DNA from 3 places in the Burkholderia plantarii genome. Region 2 is predicted to be linked to each of the others. Evidence: riboswitches for the same ligand, from Rfam matches in the RefSeq annotation. Region 2 holds a riboswitch; each other region holds the start of a gene.

Region 1 (5,036 bases), 840 kb from region 2:
TCGCGCGGGTCCATCGGCCCGGCCAGCCACGCGTCGCGGCCCGCCTCGACGGCCTGCGCGAACGCGCGCGCCATCGTCTCGGGATGGGTGGCCTGCGACACGGCCGTGTTTAGCAGCACGCCGTCGAAGCCCCACTCCATCACCTGGCACGCGTGCGACGGCACGCCGAGCCCGGCGTCGACGATCAGCGGCACGTCCGGCAGCCGCTCGCGCAGCACGCGCAGCGCGTAGGGGTTCATCACGCCCTTGCCGGTGCCGATCGGCGCGCCCCACGGCATCAGCGCCTCGCAGCCCGCGTCGAGCAGCCGCCGACCGATCACGAGATCCTCGGTGCAGTACGGCAGCACCTTGAAGCCGTCCTTGACGAGCAGCGTGGCCGCCTCGATCAGGCCGACCGGGTCGGGCTGCAGCGTGTAGTCGTCGCCGATCAGTTCGAGCTTGATCCAGTCCGTCTCGAATACCTCGCGCGCCATCTGGGCGGTGCTGACCGCCTCGGCGACGGTCTGGCAGCCGGCCGTGTTCGGCAGCAGCGGCACCTCGTGGCGCCGCAGCAGGTCGAAGAAGCCGGCCTCGGCGGTGCCGGCGTTCATCTGCCGGCGCAGCGCGACGGTGACCATGCCGGGCCGCGACGCGGCGATCGAATCGGACAGCGACTGCAGCGACGGATAGCGGGACGTGCCGAGCAGCACGCGGCTCTGCAGCGCGGTGCCGTACAGCGTCAGCGAATCGGTGGAGGAACGAAGCGTCATGGGGAAGTCCTGTGAAAGGTCTGCCGGGCAGCGGCGGTCAGCCGCCCGCGACGGGATGCACGACGTCGAGCCGGTCGCCGGCCGCGAGCGCGTGCTGCGCGTGCCGCGTGCGCGCGACGAACGCGCCGTTGACGGCGACCGCGAACGGCGGCCGGGCCTGGTAGGCGGCGAGCGCGTCGGCGACGGTCGCGCCGTCGGGAAGCGTCAGCGTCTGCTGGTTGATCTGGATGTCCATGATGTCGGTAGAGGATCGGTGCCGCGCGCTCATGCGCGCACGGGGTCGGGTTGGTACTGGAACAGCGCCGGCCAGCGCACCGCGCGGCGCCATGCGGCGAGCGCGTCGCGGCCCTCGCCCGACCCGCCCGCCTCGTCGCTGCCGGTGCCATTGGTGCCGAACTCGCCGCCGAACCACGCGTGAACGAATTCGACGGCGGCCTGCGCGACTTCCGGCGCGATCATGAAGCCGTGCCGGTACAGCCCGTTGACCGCCAGCGTCGCGCCGCCGTTCCAGACGATCGCGGGCCGATGGTCGGGCAGCGTCGGCCGACACTGGGAGCCGAGTTCGAGGATGCGCGCCTCGCCGAACGCCGGATGCACGGAGAACGCCGCGCTCAGCAGCTCGAGCGCCGAGCGCACGCTGACGGGCGAGCGATCCTCGCCTTCCACCTCGGTCGCGCCGATCACGTAGAGATCGTCCTGCTTCGGCGCGATGTAGAGCGGGTAACGCGGATGCAGCAGCCGCACCGGCCGCGCGAGCCCGATGCCGGGCGCATGGATCCGCGCGACCTCGCCGCGGATGCCGCGCAGCGCCGGCAGCACCGCTTTCGCGCCGAGCCCGCGGCAGTCGATGGTGAGCCGCGCGCGCGGCTCGGGCGCCGTCTCGACGGCCGTGTTCCAGTGCGTATCGACGCCGCGCGCGGCGAGCCCCGCGGCCAGCGCGGCGAGCGTCTGGCGATTGTCGAGCTGGCCTTCGCGCGGCAGCAGCAGGCCGCGCGCGAAGCGTCCGGCCAGCGCCGGCTCGGCCGCGTCGACCTGCTCGCCCGCCAGCGCGAGGAAACCGCCGTCGACGAGCGGTGCCGGCGCGTTGGCGCGCACGCGGCGCTCGAACAGCGGCGCCTCGGCGCGATCGGCGTGGTGCCAGACGACCAGCGTGCCGTTGCGCTGGAAAAACACCGGCTCGGGCAGTTCGGCGAGCCACGCCGGCCAGCGTTCGAGCGAGGCGGCGCCGAGTTCGGTGATCAGCAGCTCGGCGCTGGCCGCCTCGGCAAGCGGCGCGAGCATCGCCGCCGCGACCCAGGCGGCCGCGCCGGAGCCGGCCGCGTCGCCGCGCTCGTGCAGCGTCACGCCCAAGCCCGCGCCCGCGAGCCGCCACGCGATCAGCCGGCCGACGAGGCCGCCGCCCAGCACGGCGACGTCGGGACGGGTGCCGGTCGTGCCGCTCATCGCGCGGCCTTCCCGGCGAGGCGTGCCGCCGCGCGGACGAACGCGCGCGGCGCCGGGGTCCGGCCACACGGAGCGAAACCGGCGTGACAAGCGCAACCCGAGGGACGAACGAACCGGGGTACGAAACTAAGCGGTGGGACGTGAATAACGGGCATGGGCTCCTTCCGTAACGCGCGACTGCGCAATCGAACGGACGAAACCGGCGGCGGGGAGCCGACCCGGAAGCCAACGCCATGCGCCCCGTTCCAATGCGAACGACGGCGGCCGAACGACAACGGCGGGCGCGACCCGGTGGAATCGAAAACTTCCCGCGCCGGTATTACCCGGATCGGGTGCGAAGGGACTCTCTCAGCCTTGCCGCCGCGCATCCCGATGCATCGTTCACCGGACGCCGACAGGCAGCAAAGCACCCCTGTTTCGTCTGGCGGCCATTAGACCACAGAAGCGGAAACGGTCGCAAACCGCGGCGCAGCATGGCTTGTGCGGGATCGCGCCGGATCGGGAAGCGGCCCGATAGCGGCCCGCGCCGGCCACGCGGCGCGCCCCGTCTTTCCGCCTCCTGCGCGAGCCGGCGCGACGCTGGCACAATGCTGGCGTTGCGCCCGTCCATGGCGGCCCCGCGCGGAACGTGCCAGTCCGTTAAGTGCCGTTTAAGCGAGGTGCGACACAATCCGCCGGGCATCGCCATATGGCACGATTTCAGGCGCGCCGCCGCGTCCATCGGTTGGCATCGCGCGGCGCTTCGACCTTCGCGGCCCTGCGCCGCCTCACCCAGCAGGAAGTTCATGACCGCAACGTCCCCCGTCGCCCGCGCCGCGAACGACGCCTCGCCCGACGACATCCGCGTTTCCGCCTGGAGCCTCATCAAGCCGTACTGGGTGTCCTCGGAATGGAAGATCGCCTGGAGCCTGCTGCTCTCGATCATCGCGATGAACCTCGCGAACGTCTGGATCAGCGTGAGGATCAACGCCTGGTACGCGGACTTCAACAACGCGCTGCAGCAGAAGAACGCCGCGCAGTTCCCGCACCTGCTGCTGATTTTCAGCGGCCTCGCGTTCGCCTCGATCATCCTGTTCGTCTACAGCCGTTACCTGCGCCAGCTGCTCGGCTTCCGCTGGCGCCAGTGGGTCACCAACAGCGCGCTCGATGAATGGTTCGGCGATCGCGCGTTCTACCGGATCGAGCGCGACCGCCTCGCCGACAACCCGGACCAGCGGATCACCAACGACCTCAACTCGCTGGCCACCACCACGCTCGCGCTGTCGCTGGACCTGCTGTCCACCGTGGTCACGCTGTTCTCGTTCATCACGATCCTCTGGGGCCTGGCGGGCGCGCTGTCGATCCCGCTCGGCGGCAGCACGATCCAGATTCCCGGCTACATGGTGTGGGCCGCCGCGCTCTACGCGCTGATCGGTTCGTTCGTGATGCACAAGGCCGGGCACCCGCTGGTGTCGATCAACTATCAGCAGGAGCGCGTCGAGGCCGATTTCCGTTTCGGCCTGATCCGGATTCGCGAGAACGCCGAGCAGATCGCGTTCTACGACGGCATGGCCCTCGAGAAGCAGGGCGCGCAGGACCTGTTCCAGCGGATTCGCGACAACTGGTGGCGGCTGATGGCCTACACGCGGCGCCTGAACTTCGTGCTGAACTTCTACAGCCAGCTGGCGATCATCTTCCCGCTCGTGGTGGCCGCGCCGCGCTACTTCGCCGGCGCGTTCTCGTTCGGCGTGCTGATGCAGATCACCAACGCGTTCAGCACCGTCAGCGATTCGTTCTCGTGGTTCATCAACAGTTACGGCACGCTCGTGGAATGGCGCGCGACCATCAACCGTCTGCGCGAATTCATGCGCGTCACGCGCAGTTCGCACCTGAAGGAAACGCTGTCGCCCGCCACCGAGCATGGCGGCATCAATCTGCACTACGTCGATGCGCCGTCGCTGACCACCAGCGGCCTGCGCCTCGCGCTGCCCAACGGCGCGCCGCTCTCGACGATCGCCGACGTGACCATCGAGCCGGGCTCGCGCTGGCTGGTGCGCGGGCCGTCCGGCGCCGGCAAGAGCACGCTGATGCGCGCGCTGGCGGGCCTCTGGCCGTTCGGCAACGGCGCGATCGACGCGCCGGTGGGCGCGCGCATGATGTTCGTGCCGCAGCAGAGCTACCTGCCGATCGGCACGCTGAAGGCCGCGCTCACCTATCCGTCGCCGGCCACGCGCTTCGATGACGAGACCTGTCGCGCGGCGCTGCGCGACTGCGGCCTGGCCGACTACGCGACGCGCCTCGAGGAGTCCGAGCACTGGACGCGCGTGCTCTCGCCGGGCGAACAGCAGCGCCTGGCGGGCGCGCGCGTGCTGCTGCACAAGCCCGACTACCTGTTCCTCGACGAGGCCACCAGCGCGCTCGACGCCGACAACGAGGCGAACCTCTACAGCCTGATGGCCGCGCGCCTGCCGGGCGCGGCCATCGTCAGCATCGCGCACCGCGAATCGCTCGCGGCGTTCCACGACCACACGCTGGACGTGCAGCGCGAGGCGGCGCCGCTCGCGGCCTGAGGCGGCGGCACTGACCGGCCCCACCAGCAAAAAGAGCACGCCAGGGCGTGCTCTTTTTTCATCCATCCGGCGCGGCGGCGCGCCCGTCTGGGCCCGCGCCGCCCGCTCAGCGCGGCAGTTCCGAATGCCCCATCAGGAACGCGTCGACGGTGCGCGCGCACTGGCGGCCTTCGCGGATCGCCCAGACCACCAGCGACTGGCCGCGGCGCATGTCGCCGGCCGCGAACACCTTGTCGACCGAGGTCGCGTAGGCGCGCTCGCCTTCGGTGGCCGCGCGTGCGTTGCCGCGCGCGTC
Region 2 (5,036 bases):
TGCCGACCTGATTGCCGATCAGGCCGCCCGCCGCGGCGCCGCCGAGCGTCGACAGCGCGCTGCCGCCGATCGCCGCGCCGGCCACACCGCCGACGCCGGCCCCGATCGCCGTATCGCGCTGGCGCGTGGTCATCGAATCACAAGCCGAAAGGCTCGCGATGGAGGCGATCAACAATGCACCTATGCCAACACGCCGGATCGAGTTCATGACGGGCTCCTCGCAAGAATGGAAAAGGCGCGGCGCCAAGGCCGCGCGACACCATCAATCTAGCCGAGGCCGCGATGCGCTGTTGTAAGGACTTGTTAAGCGTCTTTTCCCGCGTAATCAAATGTATCCGCGCGGGAATGCGCCTTGCGCCGCGACGCGGCGCAGCGGCTCGCGCGACGCCACGGCGGCGCCGGCCGCCGCGCGAACGCTCACTGGCGGTGGTAGATCTCGGCGCCGGTCTTGACGAACTCGACGGCCTTGACCTCCATGCCCTTCTTCAACGCCTCGGTTTCCGACACACCCTGCTTCGCCGCGAAGTCGCGCACGTCCTGCGTGATCTTCATCGAGCAGAAGTGCGGGCCGCACATCGAGCAGAAGTGCGCGACCTTGGCCGAATCCTTCGGCAGCGTCTCGTCGTGGAATTCGCGTGCCTTGTCGGGATCGAGGCCGATGTTGAACTGGTCTTCCCAGCGGAACTCGAAGCGCGCCTTCGAAAGCGCGTTGTCGCGCACCTGCGCGCCCGGGTGGCCCTTGGCCAGGTCGGCCGCGTGCGCCGCGAGCTTGTAGGTGATGATGCCTTCCTTGACGTCGTCCTTGTTCGGCAGCCCGAGGTGCTCCTTCGGCGTGACGTAGCAGAGCATCGCCGTGCCGAACCAGCCGATCATCGCCGCGCCGATGCCCGAGGTGATGTGGTCGTAGCCGGGCGCGATGTCGGTGGTGAGCGGCCCGAGCGTGTAGAACGGCGCCTCGTCGCACCATTCGAGCTGCAGGTCCATGTTCTCCTTGATCAGCTGCATCGGCACGTGGCCGGGGCCTTCGATCATCACCTGCACGTCGTGCTTCCAGGCGATCTGCGTGAGTTCGCCGAGCGTCTTCAGCTCGCCCAGCTGCGCCTCGTCGTTGGCGTCGTAGATCGAGCCGGGGCGCAGGCCGTCGCCGAGCGAGAAGCTCACGTCGTAGGCCTTCATGATTTCGCAGATGTCCTCGAAGTGCTCGTAGAGGAAGCTCTCCTTGTGATGCGCGAGGCACCACTTCGCCATGATCGAGCCGCCGCGCGAGACGATGCCCGTCATCCGGTTGGCCGTGAGCGGCACGTACTGCAGGCGCACGCCGGCGTGGATCGTGAAGTAGTCGACGCCTTGCTCGGCCTGCTCGATCAGCGTGTCGCGGAAGATTTCCCAGGTCAGGTCCTCGGCCTTGCCGTTGACCTTTTCCAGCGCCTGGTAGATCGGCACCGTGCCGATCGGCACCGGGCTGTTGCGGATGATCCACTCGCGCGTCTCGTGGATGTGCTTGCCGGTGGAGAGATCCATCACCGTGTCGCCGCCCCAGCGGATCGCCCAGGTCATCTTGTCGACCTCCTCGCCGATCGACGAGGTCACGGCCGAGTTGCCGATGTTCGCGTTGATCTTCACGAGGAAGTTGCGGCCGATGATCATCGGCTCCGACTCGGGGTGGTTGATGTTGGCCGGGATGATCGCGCGGCCGCGCGCCACTTCCTCGCGCACGAATTCGGGCGTGATCTCGGTGAGCGCCTGCGCGCCGAACGCGGCGGCGCCGAACGCCTGGCCGCGGTGCTGGCGGCCCATCATGGCGGCCAGCTTGGCGCCGTTCGGGCCGCTGTCGCGCAGGCTTTCGAGGTATTCGGCGCGGCGCTGGTTCTCGCGGATCGCGATGTATTCCATCTCCGGCGTGATGATGCCCTGGCGCGCGTAGTGCATCTGCGTGACGTTGCGCCCGCCCTGCGCGCGGCGCGGCTGGCGGTGCAGGCCCGGGAAGCGCAGCTCGGCGGTGGCCGCGTCGGCGGCGCGCTCGCGGCCGTACTCGCTCGTCAGGCCGGCCAGCGTTTCGGTGTCGCCGCGCGCCTCGATCCAGCGCTGGCGCAGCGCCGGCAGGCCCGAGCGGATGTCGATCTCGGCTTCCGGGTCCGTGTACGGGCCGGACGTGTCGTAGACGTAGATCGGCGGGTTCTTCTCGCCGCCGAAGCCGGTCGGCGTGTCCGACTGCGTGATCTCGCGCATCGGCACGCGGATGTCGGGCTGCGAGCCGGTCACGTAGACCTTGCGGGAATTCGGCAGCGGGGCGATCGCGGCGGCGTCGACGCGGGCGTCGGCGGACAGGAACTTCGGATTGGCATTCATGCAGTCATCTCCTGATGTGGGGCGCTAAGCAGGAGACGAGATGGGCGGCAGGCCGGCCGGAGGATGAGGCAAATGGTCGAGGCCTGTACGCTTCCCTGCGCTGGCATTATCCAGATCAGGTTCAAAGGGTATTTCTCACCCGCGAAGCGCCGTGTTTCGAATGGCGCCACGCAGGACCCCCGCGTTAGCTAGGGCGAACGATACACCCGGACGGCCGTGGTTTCAACCGGTGCCGATGCGCGGGCTTCCGGTGCCGGATCACGACGGTGCGTGCCGGCCGCGCGCCAAACCCGTGCCGGGCGCGCGTCGGATTCCGGCAAGCGGCCGTCGCGTCACGGCAGGCAGCGAGGCGCGGGTAGCCGTAGCAAGGCGCGGGCGTGGCATCGTGGTGTCGCGCCGATGCATCAGCGCCGTGCTTTTCCTGATTGACGGCGATTTTCGGCCGGAGCGTTCATGCATAATGCCTTCGATGCGTCGCGGCTCGCGGCGCTCCCGCGTTCGCTGGGTCAGTTCGACTTCTCCGGTTCCGTTCTCGACGACATGCCGTCCCGCCCGTTTTTCCCTGCCGCTCCGGCTTCATGCCGGCCGCGCGCGCTCGTCCCCTCGCTTGTTTCGCACCCCCCCGAATCGCATCGCGTTCCGCCGGCCGCCGGGCCTCGTGGCGGGGGTGACGCGCGCGGCGCCAGTCGGGCGGCCTGAGCGATGACACCGTTCGACCGCCTGCTCGCGGCCGCGAGCCGCCTGCGCCTGCGGGACCGGATTCGCCTGCCGCAAAGCCGCGGCGGTCGCATCGTGCTCGCGCTCGCGTTCATCTATTTCGTCTGGGGCTCGACCTATCTCGCGCTGCACGTCGCGCTGGAGACGTTCCCGCCGCTGCTGCTGTCAGGCATGCGCAACGGCTTTGCCGGCATCGGCCTGTTCGTGTTCGCGATGCGCCGCAAGCCGGCGCTGCCCTCGTTCGGCGAGATCCGCAACGCGGCGATCGTCGGCACCATGCTGGTGGCGGCCTCCTCGGGGCTGATCGCGCTCGGCATGCGCACCGTCAGCAGCGGCTCGGCGGCCGTGATGGTCGCCACCGTGCCGCTGTTCGCCACCGTGATCGCCGCGATCGCGGGGCGCCAGGTATCGAAGGGCGAGTGGACCGCGGTCGGGCTCGGCATGGTCGGCATCGTGATCCTCAACTCGGGCGGGCCGTCCACGCCCGGCTCGACGCTCGGCAGCATCACGGTGCTGTGCGGCGGGCTGTTCTGGGCCGGAGGCGTGCATCTGTCGAGCCGCCTGAAGCTGCCCTCGGACCTGTTCCTGTCCACCGCGCTGCAGATCGGCCTCGGCGGCATGGCCTCGACCGTGGCGGCGCTGTGCCTCGGCGAGCGCAGCGTCCATCCGGCGTTCCTGCCGATGGTGGCGTTCTTCTACCTGATGATCTTCGGCACGATGATCGCCTACGTCGCCTACGGCTACCTGATCCGCAACACCAGCCCGGTGCTCGCGAGCAGCTGCATGTACGTGAACCCGATCGTCGCGGTCGCGCTCGGGGCGCTGCTGCTCGGCGAGCCGGTCACGACCGCCACCGTGGTCGCGACGCTCGCGATCCTCGGCAGCGTCGGGCTCTCGTTCATCTGCGACCCGGCCCGCAAGGCCACGCGCTGACGCGCGCCGCCGGTCGCCCGCGCCTCGATCGGGGCACGCGGCGGCCGGGATGGGGCGGCGGCTGCCGGAATCAACGGTCGTTGGGTACGGCGCGCGGCCGGGTGCCGTCGAGGCACCGCGCGGTCAGTCGCGATGCCTTCCGCTGCGATGGTGGATCCATCCCGCGAGCGCCGCGAACAGCAGCCCGACCGCGCTGACGCCCGTCCAGCCCGCCGCGTGCCAGGCCGCCACGCCGGCCGACGAACCGATTGCCCCGCCGATGAAATAACAGACCATGTAGACCGTGTTGACGCGGCTGCGCGCCTCGGGCTTCAGCGCATAGATGCGCGACTGGTTCGAGATCTGCGCGGCCTGCACGCCCACGTCGAGCACGATCACGCCGAGCGCCAGCCCGATCAGGTGCGTGGCCGACACCGCGAAGATCACGAACGACAGCGCCACCAGCCCGATCGACAGCGAGATCACGGCGCGCGGCCCGCGCCGGTCGGCCGACTTGCCCGCATAGGGCGCCGCGAGCGCGCCCGCGGCGCCGACGATGCCGAACAACCCCGCCACCTGCGGCCCGAAGTGGAACGGCGTGCCGGCCAAGAGCAGCGTGAGCGCCGGCCAGAACGCGCTGAACGCGGCGAACAGCGCGGCGCCCGTGGCCGACGCGTGGCGCAGCCCGCGCAGCTCCACCGCCAGATGCCAGAGCGAGCCGATCAACTGCGGGTAGCTCAGCGTCGAGGTGGGCGTGCTGCGCGGCAGCCGCAGCAGCACGGCCGCCGCGATCGCGACCAGCGAGGCCACCGAGGCGCAGAACACGGCGCGCCAGCCGAAGTATTCGGCGATGAAGCCGGCCGCCGTGCGCGCCAGCAGGATCCCCAGCAGCAGCCCGCTCATCACGGTGCCCACCGCTTGCCCGCGCTCGGCGGCCGGCGCGATCTCGGCCGCGAACGGCACGGCCTGCTGCGCGATGGTGGAGAGCACGCCGATCGCGAGGCTCGCGGCGGCCAGCACCGGCAGCGCCGGCGCGGCGGCCGCGATCAGCAGCGCGG
Region 3 (5,036 bases), on a different replicon from region 2:
CGGATTCGCGGGCTGCAGACGGCCGAGCACTGAGACGCCGCGGCGGCGCCGGCCGCCGCGTGGCTCCCGCCACCGTCCGCCGGCCTCATGCCGGCGAGCAGCCCGGCCCGACGATATCCTGCCCGCACCCGCCCCGCACCCGCCCCGCACCCGCCCCGCACCCGCACCCGCCCCGCACCCGCACCCGCCCCGCACCCGCCCCGCACCCGCACCCGCACCCGCACCCGCACCCGCCGCGTCACGTCACGTCACGTCGGCTTCTTCGTCATCGGAAACCGTGGGGTCCGCTGCACGCCGTCGTAGCCGCGATCGTCCCGCGCCCGGCGGCGGCCCGGCCGGCACGGCGCCGAGCCCAACCACCGCACCGTCACGCGTCGCTCAATGCCCGCCGCCGCCCGGCGAGCGCTTCGCCTTCGCGCGCCGCGACAGCATGTTCATGCCCTCGACGAACGCCGAGAAGGCCATCGCCGCGTAGATGTAGCCCTTCGGCACGTGGCTGCCGAAGCCCTCGGCGATCAGCGTCATGCCGATCACGACGAGGAAGCTCAGCGCGAGCATCACGATCGTCGGGTTGCGGTCGATGAAGCGCGACAGCGGGCCGGCCGCGAACATCATCACGGTGACGGCGGCGATCACCGCCACGAACATGATCGCGACGTGCTCGGTCATGCCGATCGCGGTCACGATGCTGTCGATCGAGAACACCAGGTCGAGCACCAGGATCTGCCCGATCGCCGCGAGCGGCGTGAGCAGGGCGGCGCCCGCGCCGCCGGCGCCGGGCTCGCCGCCGCCCGGCGCGACGTGGTGATGGATCTCGCGGGTCGCCTTCCAGACCAGGAACAGGCCGCCCGCGAGCAGGATCATGTCGCGCCACGAGAACGCGTGATCGAACAGCGTGAAGGCCGGCTGCGTGAGGCGCGCGATCCAGGCCACGGTGCCGAGCAGCGCGAGCCGCATCACCAGCGCGAGCCCGATGCCGATGCGCTGGGTGCGCGCGCGCTGCGCCTCGGGCAGCTTGTTGCTGAGGATCGAGATGAAGATCAGGTTGTCGATGCCGAGCACGATTTCCATCGTGACCAGCGTGACGAGGGCGGCCCAGACGGCCGGATCGGCGGCGAGTGTCAGCAGGTGGTCCATGGCGGGCGGGTTCCGGAATCCAGTGGAAGATGATCGGGCTTGTTATGATCGGCGATCTTCAACTTCGGAAAAACCAGCTTCAAGCTGAATGATGCTTCGGTTTTTCCGAATATTTCATTTCGTCCTTCATGCCGTCTCGCGTCGATGCCGGGTCCATCATGCTGAATTTCCGTCATTTGTACTACTACTGGGTGGTCGTGCAGGAGGGCGGCTTCGCGCGCGCGGCCGGGCGGCTCGGGATGGCCGTGCAGACCATCAGCGCGCAGGTGCGCGAGCTCGAGCGGTCGCTCGGCCACGCGCTGCTGAAGCCGGCCGGACGCGGCGTGACGATGACCGAGGCGGGCCAGGCCGCGTTCGCGCGCGCCGACGAGATGTTCCGGATCGGCGCGCGGATCGCCGACGACGTGCGCGCGGCGGCCGGCGGCGAGCTGGCGCGGTTCGCGATCGGCCTGACCGACGGCGTGTCGAAGCTGGCCGCGCACGCGGTGCTCGCGCCGGCGCTCGACACGCCGTCGCTGCGGCTGCTCTGCCATGAGGGCGAACTCGACGCGCTGCTCGCGGAGCTGGCGCTGCACCGGCTCGACCTCGTGCTGGCGAGCCAGCCGGCGCCGCCGCATCCGACGCTGCGGCTGACGAGCGAGCGGCTGGCGGCCTCGGCGGTGGACTGGTACGGGCCGGCCTCGATCGTCAGCGCGGCGGCGCGCGAGCGCTTTCCCGGCAATCTCGCGACGCTGCCGGTGCTGCTGCCCACCGCGCAGTCGCCGCTGCGCGCGCAGCTCGAGCGCGGCTTCGAGGCGCTCGGCGTGCGGCCGAGGATCGTCGGCGAATTCGAGGACAGCGCGCTGATGGCCGTGTTCGGCGCGCGCGGGCTCGGCGTGTTCCCGCTGGCCGAGGCGGGCGCCGGCGACGCGGCGCTGCTGCGTGGCCTGCGCCGGCTCGGGCGCGCGCCGGGCGTGGTCGACGAGATCTACGCGATCCGCTCGCGGCGCGGCGAGCATCATCCGCTGGCCGAAAAGCTCCGCCGCGCGTCGGCATGAACGGTTGAATGCACGGTTTCCCGGCACGTTTCGCTGCACGGTTTCCGGCTTTGTTTCGCGACTCGCGACCTCCTCGTTTCGAGGGCCTGGCGAGCCGTCCGAACCTGCGCTCGCGTGCTTGCCGGCCCGCAGTTTCGTCCCCATAATGAGGCGGCCATCAGGGGGAGCCGGCGCGCCGGCTGAGAGGTTCTGCTCGCGGAACGACCCCGAAACCTGATCCGGATAATGCCGGCGTAGGAATGAGGTCACCCACGTGTCGATTCCCTTCATCGCGGCCGCGTTTGCGCCGGCCGCCTCGCCAGTGCCGTTCCGCCCGCGCGTTCGCCGTTCGCGCCGATGACGCCGCCCGTCATCGCGCTGGTGCTGTTCGCCGCGATCCTGCATGCGACCTGGAACGCCGTGCTGCGCAGCGGCGTCGATCGCCTCTGGACCCTCACCGTCATGAGCTTCGCGACCACCGCGGCGGCGCTCGCCTGCGCGCCGTGGCTGCCCCTGCCGGCGCGCGCGAGCTGGCCCTGCCTCGGGCTCTCGGCGCTGCTGCAGGTGGGCTACAGCGTGTTCCTGGCGCATGCGTACCAGGGCGCCGAACTCGGGCAGGTGTATCCGGTGGTGCGGGGCACGGTGCCGCTGCTGGTCGCGCTCGGCGGCTATTGGTGGGCCGGTCAGCGGCTCGACGCGGGGTCGCTGGCCGGCGTGCTGCTGATCTCCGGCGGCATCGCGAGCCTGGTGCTGGGGCGCCGCCGGATCGCCCGGCGGCCGCTGCTGGCCGCGCTCACCACCAGCCTGTTCATCGCCGGCTACGTCACCACCGACGGCGTGGGCGCGAGGCTGGCCGGCGACCCGCGCGCCTACGCGGTCTGGATCTTCGTGGTCTACGGCGTGCTGATGCCGGCCGCGTTCGCGCTGCACGGGCGCCGGCTCGGCACGGGCCACGCGTGGCGCGAGACCGCGAAGGCGGCGGCGGGCGGCGTGATCTCGATGATCGGCTACACGGCCACGGTCGCGGCGCTCTCGCTCGGGCCGATCGGGCCGGTATCGGCGCTGCGCGAGACCAGCATCGTGTTTTCGCTGATCATCGGCTGGGCCTGCCTGGGCGAGCGCCCGACCGGGCAGCGGATCGCGGCCGCCGCGGCGGTCGTGGTCGGCGCCGGGTGCCTCACGTATCACGCTTGAGGCATGCCCGGCAGGCCCGGCGCCGTGCGTTCACGCGTGGGCCACGGCGCGCCGGCCGACCGCGCGCGAGGCCAGGAAGCGTGCGCGCGCCTGCAGTTCGCCTTCGCGAAAATACCCGCCGCGCAGCGTGCGCGTGAAGCCCGACGCACCGAAATCGCCGCGTCCGTGGAAGATCCGGCGATTGTCCCAGACCACCATGTCGCCCTGCGACCACGCATGCAGATACGAGCGTCCGGTGGCCACGAGCCGCGACTTGAGCGACTGGTAGGCCCGGAACAGCGGCAGCATGTCGTCGAAGCCGATGCCCTCGAAGAACATCTTCGTCGGGTTGTTGATCAGGCGTTCGATCGAGCCGTCCGGCGCGAGCCGCACGATCGGCGTGCGATGCTCGTAGCGCTTGCGCGCCTGCGGATACTCGGCGCGATAGAGCACCGGCGTGCGGGCCAGCAGCGCGAACGCCTCGGGCTCGGCGTCGCGCAGCTCGCAGGCCACCGTGAAGCCGTCCACGAAACGCGTGCTGCCGATGCCGTCGCGCGCGCATTGCGAACTGACGTCGAGGCCGTAGAGGAACTGGTAGTCGGGCGGCGGCGAGCAGTACGGGATGTCGGTGTGCAGCGGCAGCGCCCTGGTGCTGAACGACACGCTGTCGGTTTCCTCGTCGGCCTTCACCTCCAGATCGAAGAACTCCCCGAAATACGAGCGATCGAGAAACCCCGCCAGCTGCCGATACACCGCGCCGAACTCCACGGTGCGCGACGGCTCGGCCTTCAGCACCACCAGCCCGTATTCGAACAGGTGCCGCAGCGCCTGATGCAGCAGCGCGTCGTCGCGGAGCGTCGCGGCGAGATCGAAGCGCAGCGCCGGCGGGGCGCCGTCGGGCCAGTGGCGCCAGGCGGGGCGCGCCTCGGCCGGCGCGGCGCGGCCCGGCTGGTCGTAGTCCTCGCCGCGCAGCCAGTCGAAGCCGTAGTGGCTCGGATGGCCGTCCGGCCAGACGATGCGCAGGCCCGCGTCGTCGGCGCTGACGGCGGCCGGCCGGAGGTCGGCCGGCACCGCGCCGGGATCGAAGTGCCGCTGGCGGCAATGGCGGTTGAAGCAGCCGTCGCATTGGCAGGCCTGGCGCAGCCAGACCCAGTGATAGCGGCTCGCGCGGCCGTCGGGCCAGGCGATTTCCAGATGCTCGTGATGCGAGGTCAGCATGTGACGGATCTCCGGTAGGACTACCAAGCGACGACGCTCACGCCCTGGCGGCGACGAACAGGCCCTGTGTCAGCCAGCCGGCCTTCATGAAGCGGATCTTGCGCTGCCAGCGCTCGACGATGTGCTCGGCGTCGGCGTCCCCGATCGCCGGATCGCCCGAGGCCTGCCGCGCGCGATAGCGGCGCAGGTCGGCCGTGAGCTGGGCCTCGGCGAGCGCGCTCAGGTCGCTCTGCTCGACGTGGGCGAAGCCGGCCCCGGCGATGATGCGCGCGTAGTCGTCGATCGATTTCAGGTCGTAACCCGACGCGGCCATGTAGTCGTCGAACTCGGCCGAGCTGCGGTGCCGGCAGAAGTCCGTGACGAACAGCCGGCCGCCCGGCTTGAGCAGCGCGTGGCAGCGCGCGAACAGCGCGGGTTTGGCGTGCTCGTACATCAGCACGTCGCGCGAATAGATCAGGTCGAAGCCGCCCGCGTCGAGTTGCGCGTCGTGGA

The links. Region 2 has a riboswitch for thiamine pyrophosphate ahead of thiC (phosphomethylpyrimidine synthase ThiC). Riboswitches for the same ligand answer to the same signal wherever they lie in the genome.
Region 1: it holds a riboswitch for thiamine pyrophosphate, as region 2 does, so the genes downstream of both, bpln_RS01585 (FAD-dependent oxidoreductase) here and thiC (phosphomethylpyrimidine synthase ThiC) in region 2, are expected to answer to the same signal.
Region 3: it holds a riboswitch for thiamine pyrophosphate, as region 2 does, so the genes downstream of both, bpln_RS29655 (DMT family transporter) here and thiC (phosphomethylpyrimidine synthase ThiC) in region 2, are expected to answer to the same signal.

Annotation. Positions count from the first base shown of each region.
Region 1 is NZ_CP007212.1:366,288-371,323, reverse strand. It holds gene bpln_RS01595 (thiazole synthase) at 1-749, opposite strand, end outside; gene thiS (sulfur carrier protein ThiS) at 787-984, opposite strand; gene bpln_RS01585 (FAD-dependent oxidoreductase) at 1,014-2,192, opposite strand; TPP riboswitch at 2,481-2,616, opposite strand; gene bpln_RS01580 (ABC transporter ATP-binding protein/permease) at 2,978-4,741, shown strand; gene bpln_RS01575 (glutamate synthase subunit beta) at 4,848-5,036, opposite strand, start outside.
Region 2 is NZ_CP007212.1:1,210,377-1,215,412, forward strand. It holds gene bpln_RS05300 (glycine zipper 2TM domain-containing protein) at 1-208, opposite strand, end outside; gene thiC (phosphomethylpyrimidine synthase ThiC) at 418-2,349, opposite strand; TPP riboswitch at 2,424-2,540, opposite strand; gene bpln_RS05310 (EamA family transporter) at 3,052-3,999, shown strand; gene bpln_RS05315 (MFS transporter) at 4,123-5,036, opposite strand, start outside.
Region 3 is NZ_CP007213.1:3,051,679-3,056,714, reverse strand. It holds gene bpln_RS29670 (hypothetical protein) at 1-33, shown strand, start outside; gene bpln_RS29665 (TerC family protein) at 379-1,137, opposite strand; gene bpln_RS29660 (LysR family transcriptional regulator) at 1,296-2,174, shown strand; TPP riboswitch at 2,325-2,431, shown strand; gene bpln_RS29655 (DMT family transporter) at 2,511-3,347, shown strand; gene bpln_RS29650 (TauD/TfdA family dioxygenase) at 3,378-4,544, opposite strand; gene bpln_RS29645 (methyltransferase domain-containing protein) at 4,582-5,036, opposite strand, start outside.